DNA from 3 places in the Kocuria sp. HMSC066H03 genome. Region 3 is predicted to be linked to each of the others. Evidence: predicted binding sites of a transcription regulator. Region 3 holds the regulator's gene; each other region holds the start of a gene.
The links. Region 3 encodes HrcA, which represses chaperone genes, less so after heat shock. Its sites were predicted from a motif close to TTNGCACTCGNNNNNNNCGAGTGCNAA; they were not measured.
Positions count from the first base shown of each region.

Region 1: a site for HrcA is predicted at 3,769-3,795, ahead of groL (chaperonin GroEL). Genes of this name have one in related genera too.
Region 2: a site for HrcA is predicted at 1,666-1,692, ahead of groES (co-chaperone GroES). Genes of this name have one in related genera too.

Region 1 covers NZ_KV807503.1:25,431-32,017, forward strand. The annotation lists gene HMPREF2833_RS00110 (threonine/serine exporter family protein) at 1-1,350, shown strand, start outside; gene HMPREF2833_RS00115 (siderophore-interacting protein) at 1,366-2,220, opposite strand; gene HMPREF2833_RS00120 (uracil-DNA glycosylase) at 2,239-2,922, opposite strand; gene HMPREF2833_RS00125 (DUF3263 domain-containing protein) at 2,985-3,209, shown strand; gene HMPREF2833_RS00130 (hypothetical protein) at 3,367-3,681, shown strand; gene groL (chaperonin GroEL) at 3,945-5,579, shown strand; gene HMPREF2833_RS00140 (RNase H family protein) at 5,735-6,587, shown strand, end outside.
Region 2 covers NZ_KV807506.1:251,811-258,397, forward strand. The annotation lists gene groL (chaperonin GroEL) at 1-1,131, opposite strand, end outside; gene groES (co-chaperone GroES) at 1,238-1,534, opposite strand; gene HMPREF2833_RS04565 (class I SAM-dependent methyltransferase) at 1,849-3,129, shown strand; gene HMPREF2833_RS04570 (glutamate--cysteine ligase) at 3,214-4,359, shown strand; gene tsaD (tRNA (adenosine(37)-N6)-threonylcarbamoyltransferase complex transferase subunit TsaD) at 4,412-5,494, opposite strand; gene rimI (ribosomal protein S18-alanine N-acetyltransferase) at 5,481-6,152, opposite strand; gene tsaB (tRNA (adenosine(37)-N6)-threonylcarbamoyltransferase complex dimerization subunit type 1 TsaB) at 6,149-6,587, opposite strand, start outside.
Region 3 covers NZ_KV807509.1:152,880-159,466, forward strand. The annotation lists gene lepA (translation elongation factor 4) at 1-1,186, shown strand, start outside; gene hemW (radical SAM family heme chaperone HemW) at 1,186-2,430, shown strand; gene HMPREF2833_RS09555 (DUF4870 domain-containing protein) at 2,501-2,938, opposite strand; gene HMPREF2833_RS09560 (DUF3097 domain-containing protein) at 3,086-3,964, opposite strand; gene hrcA (heat-inducible transcriptional repressor HrcA) at 4,138-5,148, shown strand; gene dnaJ (molecular chaperone DnaJ) at 5,212-6,354, shown strand; gene HMPREF2833_RS09575 (16S rRNA (uracil(1498)-N(3))-methyltransferase) at 6,351-6,587, shown strand, end outside.

The DNA of each region.
Region 1 (6,587 bases), on a different contig from region 3:
GCCATCATCGCGGTGTGCGCCACCTACGGGGTGGAGAACCTCGAGGTGGACATCACCAACCAGTCCGTGACCATCAACTACGTGGCCGAAACCACCGCCACGGGCCAGCTCGCGGCCGCGGGGCTCACCCCGGCCGCCACGGTGGCCGAGAGGGAGGCCGGGGAGAACGCGTCCTCGTTCGCGGGCACCCCCGGCACCACCGGGGAGATCCGCGGCTCGGGGACCACCCGGACGGGGGAGGACCCCTGGGGGGACTCCGCGACCTCCAGCCACACCGTGATGCGCGTGGTGCGCTCGTGGACGGACAACTACTCGGGCCTGGCGGACACCCACCAGCTCGTGATCCGCATCATCGAGGGCGAGATGCCGCTGCGCAGGGCGGAGCGGGAGCTCGCGGAGATCAATGCGCGCCCCAAGCCCTACGCCCGCTGGATGGTCACGGCCGCGACCGTGCTGGTGGCCGGAACCCTGGCGCTGGCCCTTGGGGCGTCCTGGGTGGGGGCGTCGGTGGCCGTGGCCTCGGCCGCCGTGGTGCAGATGGTCACCGCCAAGCTCAGCGCGTGGCGGATCCCTGAGTTCTTCACACTCGCCGCCAACGCCTTCGTGGTCACGCTCGTGGCCATCGTGGTCTCCGCCCTCGGTGTGCCGCTGTCGCCGCCCACGGTGATCGCGGGCGGTCTGATCATGCTGCTGCCCACCACGCGCATGGTCTCCACCATGCAGGACGCCATCAACGGCTTCCCGGTGACCGCGGCGGGGCGGCTGCTCTCCACAGCCATGGCCTTTCTCGGCATCGTCGCGGGCATTGCCCTGGGGGTGTCCCTGACCGTGAACGTGCTCGGGGTGCCTCCCATCGACATCTCCCAGTCGAGCTTCACCCCCACGGGCAAGCTGACGAACATCGCGTTCATGCTCGTCTCCACCGCCCTGATCGCGGTGTCCATGCAGGTCAAACCGCGGCACATCCCCCCGGCCGTGGCCGCGGCCCTCGCGGGGCTGCTGCTGTACCACGGCGTGGGACTCGTGGACGCCGGCAGCCGGATCGCCACGGGCGTGGGGGCGGTGGCCAGCGGGTGCGTGGCCGCCCTGCTGGCCGCCCGCTCCAAGATTCCCCAGGCCGTGCTCGCGATCCCGGCCATGACGTTCCTGCTGCCGGGGCTCACCCTGTTCCGCGGGATGTACGCCATGACGGTGCAGACCGAGGCGCCGGGCCAGGGCATCAACGAGCTGGTCAACGCCATGGCCTCGATCGTGCTGCTGGCCGCCGGCGTGGTGCTGGCCAAGTACCTCATGCGCCCGTTCATCGAGCAGATGCAGCACCTCTCGCAGCGGCGCAACCGCCGCCGCTGACGCTGCGTGCGGACCTCATAGGATCTTGCCCACGGGCAGCTTCTTCTCCGCCTGGAACACGTCCTCGGTGCGCCCCCGCGCCCAGTAGCCGGACAGCGACACCTGTGAGCGGTCGAGTCCCCGGACGTCGAACAGCTCCCGACGGGCGGCCTTCATGGCCTCGCGCTCGCCGTGCACGAACGCCTGCACGCCCGTGAGGTCCTCGGACCACGCGGCCTCCGACAGGCCGACGACGAGCGCCCGCTCACCCGGGCGCTCGTCCGCCCGGTGCACCCACCGCACCCGCACGCCCTCGGGAACGGCCGTGTCCGAGAGGTCGAGCTCGTGGGAGGCGTCCTGGACCTCGAGGACCGCCTCACCGCGCGCGGTGCCCGGCAGGGCCTCGAGGTTCGCGAGCACCGAGGGAACGGCGGCGTCGTCCCCCGCGAAGATGCTCCACGAGGCGGCGGGGTCCGGAACCCACTTCCCGCCGGGGCCCAGGGCCACGATCCGGTCACCGGGCCGGGCGGAGGCGGCCCACGGGCCGGCGTGGCCCTCGCCGCCGTGCAGGGCCACGTCGATCCACAGTGTGGCCGTGGACAGGTCCACCCGGCGCAGGGTCATGTGGCGGGACACCGGCTGCTCGTGGGGTGGCGCGCTCTCCCGGACCGCCCAGTAGTCCGGCAGCTCACCGGGAGCGGTGGCCGCGAGCGTCTGCGGGGAGAAGAAGAGCAGCTTGACGTACTTCTCGGGCGGTGCGACGTCCCGGAAGTCCTCGGGGTTGTCGATGCGGCACACCACACGCGCCATGGCGGGCGCGAGACGGATGCGCTCGAGCACGCTGAGGTTGATCTGGGGCTTGCGGTCCGCGGGCGCTGGAATCCGTGGCATGGCCCCAGCGTAGGGGACCTAACCCGGCAGCTCCCACGAGACGGGCTCCGCCCCCTGCTCCCGCAACAGGTCGTTGACGCGCGAGAAGGGGCGGGAGCCGAAGAACCCTCGGGACGCGGACAGCGGTGAGGGGTGCGCCGACTCCACCGTGGGTGCCCCGCCCAGCCAGTCCTTGGTGGTGCGGGCGTCCCGGCCCCACAGGACGGCAACGAGGGGCTGCTCGCGCGCGCCCAGCGCACGGACGGCGCACTCGGTGACCGCCTCCCAGCCCTTGCCCCGGTGCGACGCCGCCGAGCCCGCCTGCACCGTGAGCACCCTGTTGAGCAGCATGACTCCCTGACCCGCCCACGAGGAGAGGTCCCCGTGAGGGGGCGCCTCGATGCCCAGGTCGGACTTCAGCTCCTTGTAGATGTTCTGCAGGGACCGGGGGACCGGGCGGACATCCGGCGCCACCGAGAACGAGAGCCCCATCGCGTGGCCGGGCGTGGGGTAGGGGTCCTGGCCCACGATCAGCACCTTCACCGCGGACAGCGGCTCCCGGAACGCGCGGAAGATGTTCTCCCCGGCCGGCAGGGTGTGCCGCCCCGCGGCGTGCTCGGCCCGCAGGAACTCGCCCATCTCCCGGATCCGGGGCTCCACGGGCTGGAGTGCGGCGGCCCACTCCGGGTGCATGATCTCGGACAGCGGGCGCGGGGTGCTCACGAGTGGCCTCCTGGTGCGGTGCGGTACGCGCGGCGCAGTCCCCGCGCGCTAGGGTTGACGCCATGTCTACCACGGGGGAGGAGCTCGACGAGCTGGACCGGGCCGTCCTGGAGCTCGAGTCCGAGCACTGGAAGTACCGCGGCGCCAAGGAGTCCGCGATCCGCTCGCGGTTGGGACTGAGCCCGGTGAACTACTACCAGCGTCTGAACGCCCTGATCTCCTCCGAGGCCGCCGCGCGCCACGCGCCGATGCTCATCTCCAGGCTGCGCCGGGCGCGCTCGCGCTGACCGCTCGTGGACACCGGGCGCGTGTTCCCGGGCGCGTGTTCCCGGACGCGGGCAGACCTCCGAGCGGGCACCCGGCCGGCCGTGCGATAGTGGCCACTGACAGCGTTGCGCCCGGAGCACCGCACGGTGCGCGAGCCGGGCCCAGGAGAGCGAGACCATGAGCGAACACCCCCGCGACGAGTTCGACGACGTTCCCGAGGACGGCGCCCGCCAGGGCGCGCACCGCGGCCACAACCCCCGCGCCCGCGAGGGCTCCACGCGACAGTTCCGCACGGTCCTCGTCTCGGGTGTGCTCGCCCTCGTGCTCGGCGCCGTGTGCTTCGTCAACGCGCCACGCACCGCTCAGGAGGCGCAGTCCCTCGGGAGCGCTGCGGTGTCCCCGGCCGCCGTGACCACCGCTTCGCCCGTGCTCGCCGACGCCGCCGCGGCGGGCCCGCGCGCACCGGCCCCGGGCGGCGTCGAGCGCGTCTGAGCCGTCCGGCGTTCAGCCGGGAATGAAACCTGAGCCCACCACGCGCAGGGCGTTTGCGGTTCCGCGCGCGGCAGTGCCACTATGGGATTAGCACTCAGTCGGGTGGACTGCTAACCGGGTCCGGTGGCAGCGCCCCGGCGCACGAGTGGACACCACATCACGGTGAGGTGGTCGCGGCGCGGTGAGGACCGCGGTGCGAGCGCCGTCCGTCGCGGGCATCGTGACCAGTCTCGTTTGTCGACCGTCCAGGAGGGACGAATCACATGGCAAAGATGATCGCATTCGACGAAGAAGCACGCCGCGGCCTCGAGAAGGGTCTCAACACCCTCGCGGACGCCGTCAAGGTCACGCTCGGCCCCCGCGGCCGCAACGTGGTCCTGGAGAAGTCCTGGGGCGCCCCCACCATCACCAACGACGGTGTCTCCATCGCCAAGGAGATCGAGCTCGAGGAGCCGTACGAGAAGATCGGCGCCGAGCTCGTCAAGGAGGTCGCCAAGAAGACCGACGACGTCGCCGGTGACGGCACCACCACGGCCACCGTGCTGGCCCAGGCCCTCGTGAAGGAAGGCCTGCGCAACGTGGCCGCCGGTGCGGACCCGCTGTCCCTCAAGCGCGGCATCGAGAAGGCCGTTGCCTCCGTGACCGAGCAGCTGCTGTCCTCCGCCAAGGAGATCGAGACCGAGGAGGAGATCGCCGCCACCGCGTCCATCTCCGCCGCTGACCCCGAGATCGGCAAGCTGATCGCCGAGGCCATGGAGAAGGTCGGCAAGGAAGGCGTCATCACCGTCGAGGAGTCCAACACCTTCGGGCTGGACCTCGAGCTGACCGAGGGCATGCGCTTCGACAAGGGCTACCTCTCCGGCTACTTCGTCACGGACGCGGACCGCCAGGAGGCCGTCCTGGAGGATCCCTACATCCTCATCGTGAACTCCAAGATCTCCGCCGTGAAGGACCTGGTTCCCGTGCTGGAGAAGGTCATGCAGGCCGGCAAGCCGCTGCTGATCATCGCCGAGGACGTGGACGGCGAGGCCCTGGCCATGCTGGTGCTGAACAAGATGCGCGGCGCCGTGAAGTCCGTGGCCGTCAAGGCTCCCGGCTTCGGCGACCGCCGCAAGGCGCAGCTCGCGGACATCGCGATCCTCACCGGCGGCCAGGTCATCACCGAAGAGGTTGGGCTGTCGCTGGAGTCCGCCACGATCGACCTGCTGGGCCAGGCCCGCAAGGTCGTCGTCACCAAGGACGAGACCACCATCGTGGACGGCGCCGGCACCCAGGAGGAGATCGAGGGCCGCGTGGCGCAGATCCGCGCGGAGATCAACAACTCCGACTCCGACTACGACCGCGAGAAGCTGCAGGAGCGCCTGGCCAAGCTGGCCGGCGGCGTGGCAGTCCTCAAGGCCGGTGCGGCCACCGAGGTGGAGCTCAAGGAGCGCAAGCACCGCATCGAGGACGCCGTGCGCAACGCCAAGGCGGCCGTGGAGGAGGGCATCGTCGCCGGCGGTGGCGTGGCCCTCATCCAGGCCGGTGCCAAGGTGTTCGACTCCCTGAACCTCTCGGGTGACGAGGCCACGGGTGCGAACATCGTCAAGGTCGCCATCGACGCCCCGCTCAAGCAGATCGCCCTCAACGCCGGCATGGAGCCCGGCGTGGTGGTCGACAAGGTGCGCGGGCTCGAGACCGGCTGGGGCCTCAACGCCGCCACCGGCGAGTACGAGGACCTCATGGCCGCGGGCATCAACGACCCCGTCAAGGTGACCCGTTCCGCTCTGCAGAACGCGGCGTCCATCGCCGGGCTGTTCCTCACCACGGAGGCCGTGGTGGCGGACAAGCCGGAGCCCGAGGCCGCCGGTGCGGGCGCGGGTGCCGATCCCATGGGCGGCATGGGCGGCATGATGTGATTCCACTCCACCGAGTGGACTCCCACCCGTTCTGCGGGTGAGACCCGTGAAGGACCCCGGACGCGCACGTCGTGTCCGGGGTCCTTCCATGTCCGGGCGGGGCGGGAAGGCGCCGTGGCGTTCCGCGTGTCGGGACGCTTTGGGAGGATGGGCGCATGACGATCATTGCTTCCGCGGACGGTTCAGCGCTCGGCAACCCGGGGCCGGCCGGCTGGGCCTGGTACATCGACCCCACGTCGTGGCGTGCGGGCGGCTGGGCGCACGGCACCAACAACATGGGCGAGCTCACCGCCGTGCTGGACCTGCTCGAGTGCACGCGCCACCGGCGGGACGAACCGCTCACGGTCTACTGCGACAGCCAGTACGTGATCAACTCGATCACCAAGTGGATGCCGGGCTGGAAGAAGAAGGGCTGGAAGAAGCGGGACGGCAAGCCCGTGCTGAACGTGGACATCATGAAGGCCCTGGACCGGGAACTGTCCGGCCGCTCGGTCACTTTCGAGTGGGTCAAGGGCCACGCCGGTCACGAGCTCAACGAGGCCGCTGACGTGCGTGCCCGGGCGATGGCCACGGCGTACCAGGTGCGCACCGCCCCCGAGGACATGCCGGTGGGTCCGGGCTTCCGGGACGAGGACGTCACCCCCGTCTCCCGTCACGCGTCCGGGGCAGAGCCCTCCGCCACCGACGCCGCCGCACCCGCGTCCAGCGCTGCGACGGCCCCGCCCTCCGCCGAGGGTGGTACGTCCCGCCCCGCGGCCACGGGGCACGCTGCCGCCGGTGGCGGCGCACGTGCCGGACGACCGTCTGCGGCACCGGGGGACGGCATGGTCAGCCAGCCGGATCTCTTCTCCGAGCTGGAGGCCGTGCCGCCGCCGAGCGGGACCCAGGAGTCCGCCGGGGATGGACCCGACGGGTGGTCGGAGCAGTACGTGGTGGATGCCGTGCAACGGGAGCGGGCGGCGGTGTGCACCCCGCCCGGGGCGGCGCACGAGACCGCCGGGGCCTCAC
Region 2 (6,587 bases), on a different contig from region 3:
CTTGATCACGGAGATGCCGCCGGCGAGACGCGCGAGGCGCTCCTGGAGCTTCTCGCGGTCCCACTCGGAGTCGGTGCGCGCGATCTCGGAGCGGATCTCCGCCACGCGCTCGGCCACGGCGTCGGAGGAGCCCGCGCCGTCCACCAGGGTGGTCTGGTTCTTGGTCACCGTGATGCGGCGGGCGCGGCCCAGCTGGGAGAGCTCCACGCCCTCCAGGGAAATGCCGAGCTCCGGGGTGATCACGGTGGCGTCCGTGAGCACCGCGAGGTCCTGCATGATCGCCTTACGGCGGTCTCCGAACCCGGGCGCCTTGAGGGCCACGACGTCCAGCGTGCCGCGCAGCTTGTTGACCACCAGGGTGGACAGGGCCTCGCCCTCGACGTCCTCCGCGATGATGGTCAGCGGCTTCTTGGCCTGCAGCACCTTCTCCAGCACCGGCATGAGGTCCTGGATCGAGGAGATCTTGCCCTGGAACAGCAGCACGTAGGTGTCGTCCAGGACGGCCTCCTGGCGCTCCTGGTCGGTGATGAAGGACGGGGACAGGTAACCCTTGTCGAACTGCATGCCCTCGGTGACGTCCAGCTCCACCTCGGTGGAGGAGCCGTCCTCGATGGTGATCACACCGTCCGTGCCCACGGTCTCGAAGGCGCGGGCGATCAGCTCGCCGATCTCCTCGGACTGGGCGGAGATCGCGGCCACGTGGGCCACGTCCTTGCCCTCCACGGGGCGGGCGTTGTCCAGCAGACGCTGGGACACGGTGGCCACGGCGGCCTCGACCCCGCGCTTGATGTCGCTGGGGGCGGCGCCCGCGGCAACGTTGCGCAGGCCCTCCTTCACGATCGCCTGCGCGAGCACGGTGGCGGTGGTGGTGCCGTCGCCGGCGACATCGTTGGTCTTGGTGGCCACTTCCTTGGCGAGCTGGGCGCCGAGGTTCTCGTACGGGTCCTCGAGCTCCACCTCACGGGCGATGGTCACGCCGTCGTTGGTGATGGTGGGTGCGCCCCACTTCTTGTCCAGGACCACGTTGCGGCCGCGGGGGCCGAGGGTGACCTTGACGGTGTCGGCCAGGCGGTTCACGCCGGCTTCGAGCGCTTTGCGAGCGGTGTCGTCGAACACCAACTGCTTGGGCATGTGAGTTGCTCCTTAGGGAACCGGGAAGACTGCGGAGACGACGCACGCGGTGCCCGCGGCCCGTTCCCGGGCGGGCGGGCACCGCGTACGAAAGGCTGTGGAGAAGTTACTTCTCGATGACGGCCAGCACGTCGCGCGCCGGGAGCACCAGGTACTCCTCGCCGTTGTACTTGACCTCGGTCCCGCCGTACTTGGAGAAGATGACCAGGTCACCCTCGTTGACGTCCACGGGGATGCGGTTGCCCTTGTCATCCACGCGACCCGGGCCCACGGCCAGGACGGTGCCCTCCTGGGGCTTCTCCTTGGCGGTGTCCGGGATGACCAGACCGGAGGCGGTGGTCTGTTCAGCGGCCAGCGGCTGAACCACGATGCGATCCTCGAGGGGCTTGATGGAGACCGACACGATTTCTCCCTTTCTTCTAGGCGTGTGAGACGGTGTGCGTCCGCCGCGTGCCATGGGGTCCCATGACGGCGAGCGCCACAGGCCAGTTGGCGTGCCAACCGTCGTCGCGGTGCCGATTGAGCGCCTGGCCTTTAGCACCCTCCATGGGAGAGTGCTAATAGCACTGTAGGGACGCGGGCCGCGCCCGGTCAAGACGCGCCCGCGCCACTCCCCTGTGGGCTGAACAGGCCCGGCCGACGCCGCTCGGGAGCCCTCCTGCCGGGCGTCACAGCCGCGGCGCCCGCTCCGCCTCCGGGGCGTGATGTGATGGTCGGGTGACTGCACCCACCGCTCCGGACGACGCCGAGGCCCGCGGCCTGGCCCGCCTCCTCACTCCCGAGGGCCGCCACCTGCTCGACGCCCTCCCCCCGTACGACGCCTCGGCCTCGCTCGCGCTGAACAAGTCCCTGCGCGACCAGGGCCACGACCCCGAGCTCGTGGCCGCGGCCCTCACCCAGTCCCGACTGAGGGAGAAGGCCCGGACGAAGTTCGGGGACTTCGCGCGGCAGCTGGTCTTCACGCGCGACGGCGTGGAGCAGGCCACCCGGTGGTCCGTGGCCGCCCTGCACGCCCAGCGCTTCGCCCAGGCGGGCGCGGAGCACGTGGTGGACCTCGGCTGCGGCATCGGCGCAGACTCGCTGGCGCTTGCGGCCCTGGACCGTACGGTCACCGCGGTCGAGCGGGATCCCCTCACTGCGGCGGCGGCCACCGTGAACCTCACGGGCTGGCCGCGGGCCCGCGTGCTGTGCTCGGACGCGCAGGAACTGGATCTCTCCGCGCTGGAGAACGGCCCCGTCCACGGGGTGTGGCTGGATCCGGCTCGCCGCGTCACGGGCGGTGGCCGCACCCGCAGGATCTTCGACCCCGAGGCATTCTCCCCTCCGCTGTCCTTCGTCACGTCGCTCGCGGAGGCCGGACTCGCCGTGGGCGCGAAGATCGGACCCGGGATCCCCCACGAGCACGTGCCCGAGGGCGCGGAGGCCCAGTGGATCTCCGACCGCGGGGACGTGGTGGAGGCCGTCCTGTGGTTCGGGGCGGTGCGCCGCCCGGACGTGGTGCGCTCCGCGCTCGTGCTGGGCGGGGGCGCGGAACCCGGCTCCGCGGCGTCGTCGGCGGCGGAACTGACCTCCGGCTCCTGGGACTCCCCGGCCCCCGAGGGCCCCCTGCTGGGCCCCGTGGGCCGCTACCTCTACGAGCCCGACGGCGCCGTGATCCGCGCGGGGCTCGTCACCGACCTCGCGCGGCGCCTCGAGGCGCACCTGGTGCACCCGGACATCGCGTACCTCTCCTCGGAGACCCTGGTGGAGACTCCGCTGGCCCGCGCGTACGAGGTGCGCGAGGTGCTGCCGCACACGGTCAAGGTGCTGCGCCGGTGGGTGCGGGAGCACGACGTGGGCACCCTGGACGTGAAGAAGCGCGGCACGGACGTGACCCCTGAGCAGCTGCGGAAGCAGCTCGCGCCGCGCGGCACGCAGCGCGCCACCCTGGTGATGACACGCGTGGCCGAGCCCGGCGGGGAACGTCGTGTGGTGCTGGCCGTTAACCCCCTACACTGAGAGCCCCTGCGTTCGGACCGCGAGCCGCGGCCACGCTCCAGGACGCAGCAGCCGCTCCCGGCGAACCCATGAGAGGACCACGCCGTGCACATTGACTTCGAGATCTCCGACAACTCCACCCTGGGTGTCGAGTGGGAGGTCGCCCTGGTGGACCGGGACTCCGGAGAGCTCGCGCAGCGGGCGCAGGAGGTCCTCGAGGCCGTGGTGTCCGAGTACCCGGAGCTCGGCGAGGAGGGGGACCACCCCCAGGTCACGGGCGAGTTCCTGCAGAACACCGTGGAGATGGTCACGGGCGTGTGCCAGAACGTCCCCGAGGCCCTCGAGCACCTCTCGCAGACCCAGGACCGGATCCGGGAGGTCACGGACCCGCGCGGGCTCGAGATCTTCGCGGCGGGAACCCACCCGTTCTCGGACTGGGCGGACCAGCCGGTGGTGGACGCGGAGCGCTACTACAAGGTGCTGGACCGCGCGCAGTACTGGGGCCGTCAGATGGTGATCTTCGGGCTGCACGTGCACGTGGGGGTCGACCACCGGGACAAGGCGCTGCCCGTGCTGGACGGGCTCATGAACTACTACCCGCACCTGCTGGCGCTGTCCGCCAACTCGCCGTACTGGTGCGGCCACGACACCGGCTACGCCTCGCAGCGCGCGCAGCTGTTCCAGCAGCTCTCCACGGCCGGGCTGCCCTTCCACTTCGACTCGTGGGACGAGTACGAGGCCTACGTGGCGGACCTGATCGCCACGGACGTGATCGAGGAGACCTCCGAGAACCGCTGGGACATCCGCCCCGTCCCACGCTTCGGCACGGTGGAGATGCGCGTGTGCGACGGTCCCTCCAACCTGCGTGAGGTGGGTGCGCTGACGGCCCTGACCCAGTGCCTCGTGGAGTCCTTCTCCCGCACGCTGGACGAGGGCGGCAGCATCCCCGTGATGCCCCCGTGGCACCACCAGGAGAACAAGTGGCGTGCCGCCCGCTACGGTCTGGACGCCGTGGTCATCAAGGACGCGCAGAACCACCAGACACCGCTCACCGAGGACCTCACCGACGTGCTGAACCGCCTGGAGCCGCTCGCCGCGGAGCTCGGGTGCGCCCAAGAGCTGGCCTACGTGGAGACCATGATGAGCGGTGAAGCCGGCTACCTGCGCCAGCGCCGGATCGCCCAGGAGAACGGCGGGGACCTGCGGGCCGTGGTGCGGGACATCGTGGCGCAGAACCGCGAGATCCGCTGACCCCGGGGCCGGTCCGGGCAGGTCGCACCGGCGCAGTCCGGGTGGCGCGGACTCAGGCCGGAGCGGGCACCGACACCGTGGTCACGGGCAGTCCCGGATCCGCGGTGAACTCGATGCCCGTGGGTGCCACGCCGCGCGTGACGAGGCGGGCACCGAGGGCCGCCACCATGGCCCCGTTGTCCGTGCACAGGGACAGCGGCGGGACCACCACGCGGATCCCGCGCTGCGCGCAGCGCGCCGTGACGACCTCCCGCAGCCGGGAGTTCGCGGCCACTCCCCCGCCCATGAGCAGCGTGGTGATCCCGTGCTCGGTGCAGGCCAGCACGGTCTTGCGGGAGATCACGTCCACCACCGACTCCTGGAAGCTCGCGGCCACGTCCGCCACGGGCACGGGCTGACCGGCGGCCTCGAACGCCTCCACCACGCGGGCCACGGCGGTCTTGAGCCCCGAGAACGACATGTCGTAGCGGTGCCGGCCGGGATGCTCCGCCGAGCCCATGTACTTGCCCGCGGTCAGCCCGCGCGGGAACCGGAACGCCTCGGGATTGCCGCCCTTCGCGGCCCGGTCGATGGCCGGCCCACCGGGGTAGGCGAGTCCGAGCAGGCGGGCCACCTTGTCGTAGGCCTCCCCGGCGGCGTCGTCGATCGTGGCACCGAGCAGGCGGACGTCCTCGGTGATCTCTCCCACCGCGAGGATCTCGGTGTGCCCGCCGGAGACGAGCAGCGCCCCCAGGTCCTCGGGCAGGCTGCCGTCCCCGTCCAGCAGGCCCACGCCCACGTGGGCCACGAGGTGGTTGATCGCGTACAGGGGCGTGCCCGTGGCCACCGCGAGCGCCTTGGCCGCCGCGACGCCCACCATGAGCGCGCCCGCGAGTCCGGGCCCGGAGGTCACGGCGATCGCGTCCACGTCCGCGAGCGTCACGTCCGCCGCGGCGAGCGCCTCGCGCACCGTGGGCACGAACGCCTCGAGGTGCGCGCGGGAGGCGATCTCGGGGATCACCCCGCCGAAGCGCACGTGCTGCTCCATGGACGAGGACACCGTGTTGGTCAGCAGCTCGGTGCCGCGCACGATGCCCACGCCGGTCTCGTCGCACGAGGACTCGATGCCCAGCACGAGGGGCTCAGCGGTGCTCATGGATGGTCCTTCCGTCCGCGCTGCGCTCCTGCGGTCCGGGTGGGACCAGTTCGCAGCGCATGATGAGTGCGTCGTGTCCCGGACCGTAGTAGTGGGCCCGGGTGTGGATGTGCTCGTAGCCGAAGCGTCGGTACAGGGCCTGGGCGCGTGGGTTGTCCGCGCGCACCTCGAGCATCATCTCGGTGGCCCCGGCGCGCACGGCCGCCTCGTGCAGCACGCGCAGCAGGGTGCTTCCCAGACCCTTGCCCTCGTGGGCCGCGGCCACGGCGATCGTCTGGACGTCCCCCACCGGCGGGATGCACATCATCCCCGCGTACGCCACGATCTCCTCGTCCCGGGTGACCACCCAGTACTGCCGGGTGGGGTGCGCCAGCTCCTCGTCGAACATGGGCCGGGGCCACGCGTCCTCGGGGAACAGCACGGTCTCCAGGGCGTGCACGGCGTCCAGGTCCCCGGGCTGCATGGGCCGCAGGGCCTGCCCCGCGGGGAGGGACGACGCCGCCGCGCTCGCCGCGCCGTGCGCCTCCCGCGGGTGCGCGGTCGTTTCTGCGCCCCTCCCCTGCGGGCCTGCGGAGAAGTGGTTCCCACCGGGTCCGGCGGCGGGTCCGGCGGCGAGGTGCTCGCCGGGATGCTCAGCGGGGTTCTCGGCGCCGTTCACGAGGTCACCCGCTTGAGCGATGCGGGCACCTTGGCGTCGGAGTCGCGCAGGTACAGCGGGGAGGTGTCCGTGCTGAGGGGTGTGCCGCGGCTGGTCAGCGCCCAGCCCGCGCGGGCGAGCTCCGCGGCCGTGGGGTGCAGTTCCTCGGTGCCGCGCAGGGGGTGCGCGAGCCGGTCGGGGTACAGGCCCGCGCCGGGTCCCGCGCACGGCAGGTCCGGGAGCTCCTCCGGGGCGCCCACCTGCGGGGCGGACACGGGCGTGGCTAAGGTGCCGGCGTCGTCGTCCACGCGGTAGTGGCGCCAGTAGAGCTCCTTGCGGCGGGCGTCGATGGCCACGAGGAACTCCGGGTGCCCGGCGGAGCGGACGGTCGGGGCCACGCGGTGGGCCACAGCGTCCAGGGAGCACAGACCGTGCACGGGGAGGTCCCACGCGAAG
Region 3 (6,587 bases):
GCGCGTGGTGGACGGCACCCTGGTGCCGCGCGAGCGGATCCAGATGATGTCCACGGGTGCCACCCACGAGATGCTCGAGATCGGTGTGATCTCCCCGGAGCCCATCCCGTCCAAGGGGCTGAGCGTGGGGGAGGTGGGCTACCTCATCACGGGTGTGAAGGACGTCCGCCAGTCCCGCGTGGGCGACACCGTGACCAACCAGCAGAAGCCCGCGCAGGAGTCCCTGGGCGGGTACGAGGATCCCAAGCCCATGGTGTTCTCGGGCCTGTTCCCCGTGGAGGGCTCCGACTACCCGGTGCTGCGCGACGCCCTGGAGAAGCTGCAGCTCAACGACGCCGCCCTGGTCTACGAGCCCGAGACCTCCGCGGCACTGGGCTTCGGCTTCCGCTGCGGCTTCCTGGGTCTGCTGCACCTGGAGATCACCCGGGACCGCCTGGAGCGCGAGTTCAACCTGGACCTGATCTCCACCGCGCCCTCGGTGTCCTACAACGTGACGCTCGAGGACCACTCCGAGGTGGAGGTCACCAACCCCTCCGAGTTCCCCGAGGGTCGGATCCTGGAGATCCGCGAGCCCATGGTCTCGGCCACCATCCTGGTGCCCTCCGAGTTCATCGGCGCGGTCATGGAGCTCTCCCAGTCCAAGCGCGGCGAGATGAAGGGCATGGACTACCTCTCCGAGGACCGCGTGGAGCTGCGCTACCGGCTGCCGCTCGCGGAGATCGTGTTCGACTTCTTCGACCAGCTCAAGTCCAAGACCCGCGGCTACGCGTCCCTGGACTGGAAGGCGGACGGCGAGCAGGCCGCGGACCTCGTCAAGGTGGATATCCTGCTGCAGGGCGAGCAGGTGGACGCGTTCAGCGCGATCACCCACAAGGACAAGGCCTACTCCTACGGCGTGCTGATGACGGGCAAGCTGCAGAAGCTCATCCCGCGCCAGCAGTACGAGGTGCCCATCCAGGCGGCCATCGGCTCGCGCATCATCGCGCGCGAGAACATCCGCGCGATCCGCAAGGACGTGCTCTCCAAGTGCTACGGCGGCGACATCTCCCGCAAGCGCAAGCTGCTGGAGAAGCAGAAGGAGGGCAAGAAGCGCATGAAGATGGTGGGCCGCGTGGAGGTCCCCCAGGAGGCCTTCGTGGCCGCACTGTCCTCGGACGAGGACAACGGCAAGGACAAGAAGAAGTAGTGCCCGCGCAACCGGAGGGCGATCCGGCTCCGGAGGACGGTGCGCTGCCCGCCGCCTCGGTGGCCCGCGCCTCGGAGCGCACCCTGAGCCTGTACGTCCACGTCCCGTTCTGCGCCGTGCGCTGCGGCTACTGCGACTTCAACACGTACACCATGGAGCAGCTCGGGGACGGCGTCTCCCGCGCGGACTACCACGCCGACGCCGCCGCGGAGGTCCGTTTCGCACGCTCGGTGCTCGACGCCGCCGGGTCACCGCCGCGGCCGCTGCACAGCGTGTTCTTCGGCGGCGGCACCCCCACCCTGCTGCCCGCCCGGGAGCTCGCGGCCATGCTGGAGCAGGCCACCGAGAGCTTCGGGCTGGCACCGGACGCGGAGGTTACGGTCGAGGCGAATCCGGACTCCGTCACGCAGGAGACCTTCGACGTCCTCGCCGCGGCCGGGGTGACCCGCGTGTCCTTCGGGATGCAGTCCGCGGTGCCGCACGTGCTCGCGGTGCTGGAACGCACGCACACCCCGGCGAACGTGCCGCGCGCCGTCGGCTGGGCCAAGGAGCGCGGGCTGGGCACGAGCGTGGACCTGATCCACGGCACTCCGGGGGAGAGTCTGCGGGACTGGGAGGTCTCCGTGGAGGCGGCGCTGGACATGGAACCGGACCACGTCTCGGCGTACTCGCTGATCATCGAGGACGGCACCAGGCTGGCCGCCCAGATCCGCCGCGGCGAGGTGCCCGAGCCGGACCCGGACGACCAGGCGGACAAGTACACGCTCGCCGATCGAATGCTGCGCGGTGCCGGGTTCGCCTGGTACGAGGTGTCCAACTGGTCGCGGGACGCGCACGGTCGCACCGCGGAGCAGAACCGCAGCGCGCACAACATCGCCTACTGGCGCAACCAGGACTGGTGGGGCATCGGCCCCGGAGCCCACTCCCACGTGGACGGGGTGCGTTGGTGGAACCTGAAGCACCCGCTGCCCTACACGAACAAGGTGCGCGCGGGGGTCTCACCCGCGGTGGGTCGCGAGACGCTGGACGCCGACACCCAGTACGTGGAGCACGTGATGCTCGGCATCCGGATCAGCGAGGGCATCCCGGTCTCGTCCCTGCGCCCGGAGGGTCGCCGTGCCGTGGCCGGACTGATTGCGGACGGCTGGCTGGACGGCCCCGCGGCCCTCGCGGGCACGGCGGTGCTCACGGATGCGGGCCGCCTGATGGCCGACGCCGTGACGCGGCGGCTGCTCGGCTGGTGACAAGGGCGGCAGGGTCGCCACGCGGCGTCGGGCACTCGTCGTGCCCACCGCAGCCGGGACGTGCCCCGAGTCAGCCGCGGTGGCCGGTGAAGCGGTCGTAGAGGTGCGTGTTGGCGCGGTACTGGTGGGGCTCGCCACGGTTGACCTTGATGCCTGCGCGCACCGACGTCACCGCCAGGAGCACCCAGGTGACGGCCGCGACCACGGAGAACACGCCGCCGACCACGGGGATCAGGGACAGCAGGATGCCGCCCAGCACGATGATGCTGGGGAGCATGGTGTAGTTGGCCGCCTCGCGGGACTCCTGCGCGGTGAACGGCCCGCGGTCCTTGAACACGCGGTGGATCACGTAGCTGGGGATCACACCCACCACGCCGCCGAGGTGGGCCAGGGTGGCCCACTGGCGGTCCTGGTTGACGTCCAGGGGCTGGGCCACCGGGTGCACGGACTCGAACGGCGCGGCGGAGTCCTGGGCGGAGGCAGAGGGCGTGGAGGCAACGTCAGTCACGAGTGGGTGTCCCTTTCAGGGGCGGTAGCCGGACCAGACGGGAGAGCGGGGGTCTGGTTCCCCCGATGATACCGGGGCCGTCTGGGAGCCTGCCACGGTGTGCGTCACACCGCGGGACCCCTGCAGCCGCCCGTGTCCGGGGACGGCTCAGCGCGCGGTGCCCTGGTCCGCGGTCAGGAAGTCGATGAGCTCCTCCACGCGGCCCAGCAGCGCAGGCTCCAGGTCCGCGTACGTGTTCACGCGCGTGAGGATCTGCTGCCACGCGCGGCCCACGTCCTGCGGGGTGCGGTGGGGCAGTCCCAATGCCTTGGCCATGCCGGTCTTCCAGTCCACGCCGCGCGGGATCACGGGCCACGCGGGGATGCCCAGCGCGGAGGGCTTCACGGCCTGCCAGATGTCCACGTAGGGGTGTCCCAGGATCAGCACGTTGTCCGCGGCACCCGGAACCCGCAGTGCCTGCTCGGCGATGCGGGACTCCTTGGAGCCGGCCACCAGATGGTCCACCAGGATCCCCAGGCGTCGCTGCGGGCCGGGGTTGAAGTCGCGGATGGCGGCGGGCAGGTCGTCGATGCCGTGCAGGGGCTCCACCACGATGCCCTCCACCGCGAGGTCGTGCCCCCAGACCTTGGCCACGAGCTCGGCGTCGTGGTAGCCCTCGACCCACACGCGGGACTCCTTGGCCACGGACGCCCTGAGGCCCTCCACCGCCACGGAGCCGGAGCGCGTGATGCGCTTGCCGGTGGGCGCGGTCCGCGGCGCCGGGGGTGTGAGCCGCACGGGTTCGCCGTCCAGCAGAAAGCCCGGCCCCAGCGGAAAGGTCTTGACCCGGCCGTGGCGGTCCTCGAGCCCCACCACGCGCATGCCGCCGATCACCTCCACGCTGACGACGGCGCCCACCCACCCGGTCTCGACGTCCTCCAGCACCATGTCGCGCGCCACCGCGACCTCGCGCGCCCTCGGCCGGGTGCGGGACACCTCGGGGCTGTCCAGGTCCTGGGGACCCCAGCCCCAGCCGGGTGCGTTCACGGGTTCCTCCTCGGTGCCGCGGGCAGATCAGCCGCGAGCGTACCAAAGCGGCCCCGGGACACCTGCGCCCTAGACTGGGGGATTAGCACTGTGACTGGATGAGTGCCAAAATTGGTGCTCGGCCACGACGGGCGCACGGCCCGTTGCTCGACACGCCACGGGAGGTGAGGACCATGGACCATCCGCGCAGGGTGCAGATCCTGCGGGCCATCGTGGAGGACTACGTCCACTCCCGCGAACCCGTGGGCTCCAAGGCGCTCGTGGAGCGCCACCGGCTTCCCGTGTCCTCGGCAACGGTGCGCAACGACATGGCGGCCCTCGAGGACGCCGGACTCATCGTGGCACCGCACACCAGCTCCGGGCGGATCCCCACCGACCAGGGCTACCGCGTGTTCGTGGACCAGATCGCCGCGGTCCAGCCGCTGAGCCCGGCCCAGCGCCGCGCCATCCAGGTGTTCCTGGAGGACGCGCAGGACATCGACGACGTCATGGAGCGCACGGTGCGCCTGCTCGCGCAGCTGACCCACCAGGCGGCGGTGATCCAGTACCCCGTGCGCACGGGCACCACCGTGCGCCACGTCGAGCTCGTGGACGTGGGCGCGGCAGTGCTGGTCATCCTCATCCCCACCTCGGGCCGCGTGGTGCAGCGGGCCGTGGAGCTGCGCACCGCGCTGGACGAGCCCCAGCTGCTGGAGCTGCGTGCCCGCGTGCTCGCCCGGGTACTGGGACAGGCGCTGGATGCCGTGCCGAGCGCCGTCGCCGGACTGGGGGAAACGCTGCCCGCGGAGCTGCGCGAGGCCGGGGACGCCGTCGGGGAGACCCTCTCCCTGCTCGCCTCGGCCACGGACGAGCACCGCCTGGTGATGGCCGGCACGGCCAACCTCGCGAGGTTCAGCGGCGACTTCCCGCAGAGCATCTCCCCGGTGCTGGAGGCCCTGGAGGAACAAGTGACCATGCTGCGGTTGTTGTCCGAGATGCAGCAGGACGAGCGCGGGGTGGCCGTGCGGATCGGCTCCGAGGAGTGCGACGACCCGCTGGCAGAAGCCTCCGTGGTGGCCACCGGCTACGGACCGCGCGCCGCCTCCAAGGTGGGCGTGGTGGGACCCACCCGCATGGACTACCCGACCACCATGGCCTCCGTGCGCGCGGTGGCCCGATACCTCTCCAGGAACCTGGGGGACTGAGCGCCGCGCCGGCGCCGCCCCGACCGAGACCACAGACCCGACGAAAGCAGAAGCGACGACATCGTGAGCGACCACTACGAAACCCTCGGCGTGAGCCGTGACGCCAGCGCCGAAGAGATCAAGCGCGCCTACCGCAAGAAGGCGCGCAAGCTGCACCCGGACGTCAACCCGTCACCGGAGGCCGCGGAGGAGTTCAAGCGCGTCTCGCACGCCAACGACGTCCTCTCGGACCCCGACAAGCGCCGGGTCTACGACGCCACGGGCAACGAGAACGGCACGGACACCGGCTTCGGCGGTGGCTTCCCGGGCTCCGGGTTCGGCTTCTCCGACATCTTCGAGACGTTCTTCCAGGGTGCGGGGGCGGGCGGCCAGCGCGGCCCGCAGTCCCGCACCCGGCAGGGCCAGGACGCACTGATCAACGTACGCATCTCCCTCAAGGACGCCGTGTTCGGGGTGGAGAAGGACATCACCGTGGACACCGCCGTGGTGTGCCCCGCGTGCGAGGGCTCCTGCTGCCAGCCCGGCACCAGCCCCACCACGTGCAGCATGTGCCGCGGCTCGGGGCACATGCAGTACCAGCGCCAGTCCATCCTGGGCATGGTCACCACTCAGGGCCCGTGCTCGCAGTGCAACGGCTTCGGCACCGTGATCGAGAGCCCGTGCCACGAGTGCTACGGCGAGGGCCGGGTGCGTGACCGTCGCCCGCTCACTGTGAAGATCCCCGCCGGCATCCAGTCCGGCAACCGCATCCGCCTGGGCGGCCAGGGCGAGGCCGGCACCGCCGGTGGGCCCAACGGCGACCTCTTCGTGGAGCTCAAGGTGGACCCGGACCCCACGTTCCACCGCGAGGGGGACGACCTCCACGCCCGGCTGCGCATCCCCATGACCGCGGCCGCCCTGGGCACCACCGTGACCCTGGAGACCTTCGACGGCACCCGCAGCGTGGCCGTGGAGCCCGGAACCCAGTCAGGTGCCACCGTGACCCTCGACGGGCTCGGCGTGACGCACCTGCGCGGCAAGGGACGCGGAAACCTGCAAGTCCACTTCGAGGTGGAGACCCCCCGCAACCTCACGGGCGAGCAGCGTGAGCTCGTGCAGCGGCTGGCGCAGCTGCGGGACGAGGAGGCCCACGACGGCACCACGGTCAACGCCACCGGCTCGGGCGGATTCTTCTCCCGGCTGCGCGGGCGGTTCAACGACCAGTGACCAACCCCGTCTTCCACCACCCCGGTGAGGGGCTCTCCCGGGCCCGTCCGGGGGAGCTCCTCGACGTGCACGGGCCCGAGGCGCGCCACGCGGTGACCGTGCGCCGGCTTCGCGCCGGCGAGCTCCTCGACCTCGTGGACGGCCACGGCACCCGCGCCACGTGCACCTTCAGGGACGGTGAGAAGGACCGGATGACCGTGGCCGTGAAGTCAGTCGCGCGTGAACCGCAGCCG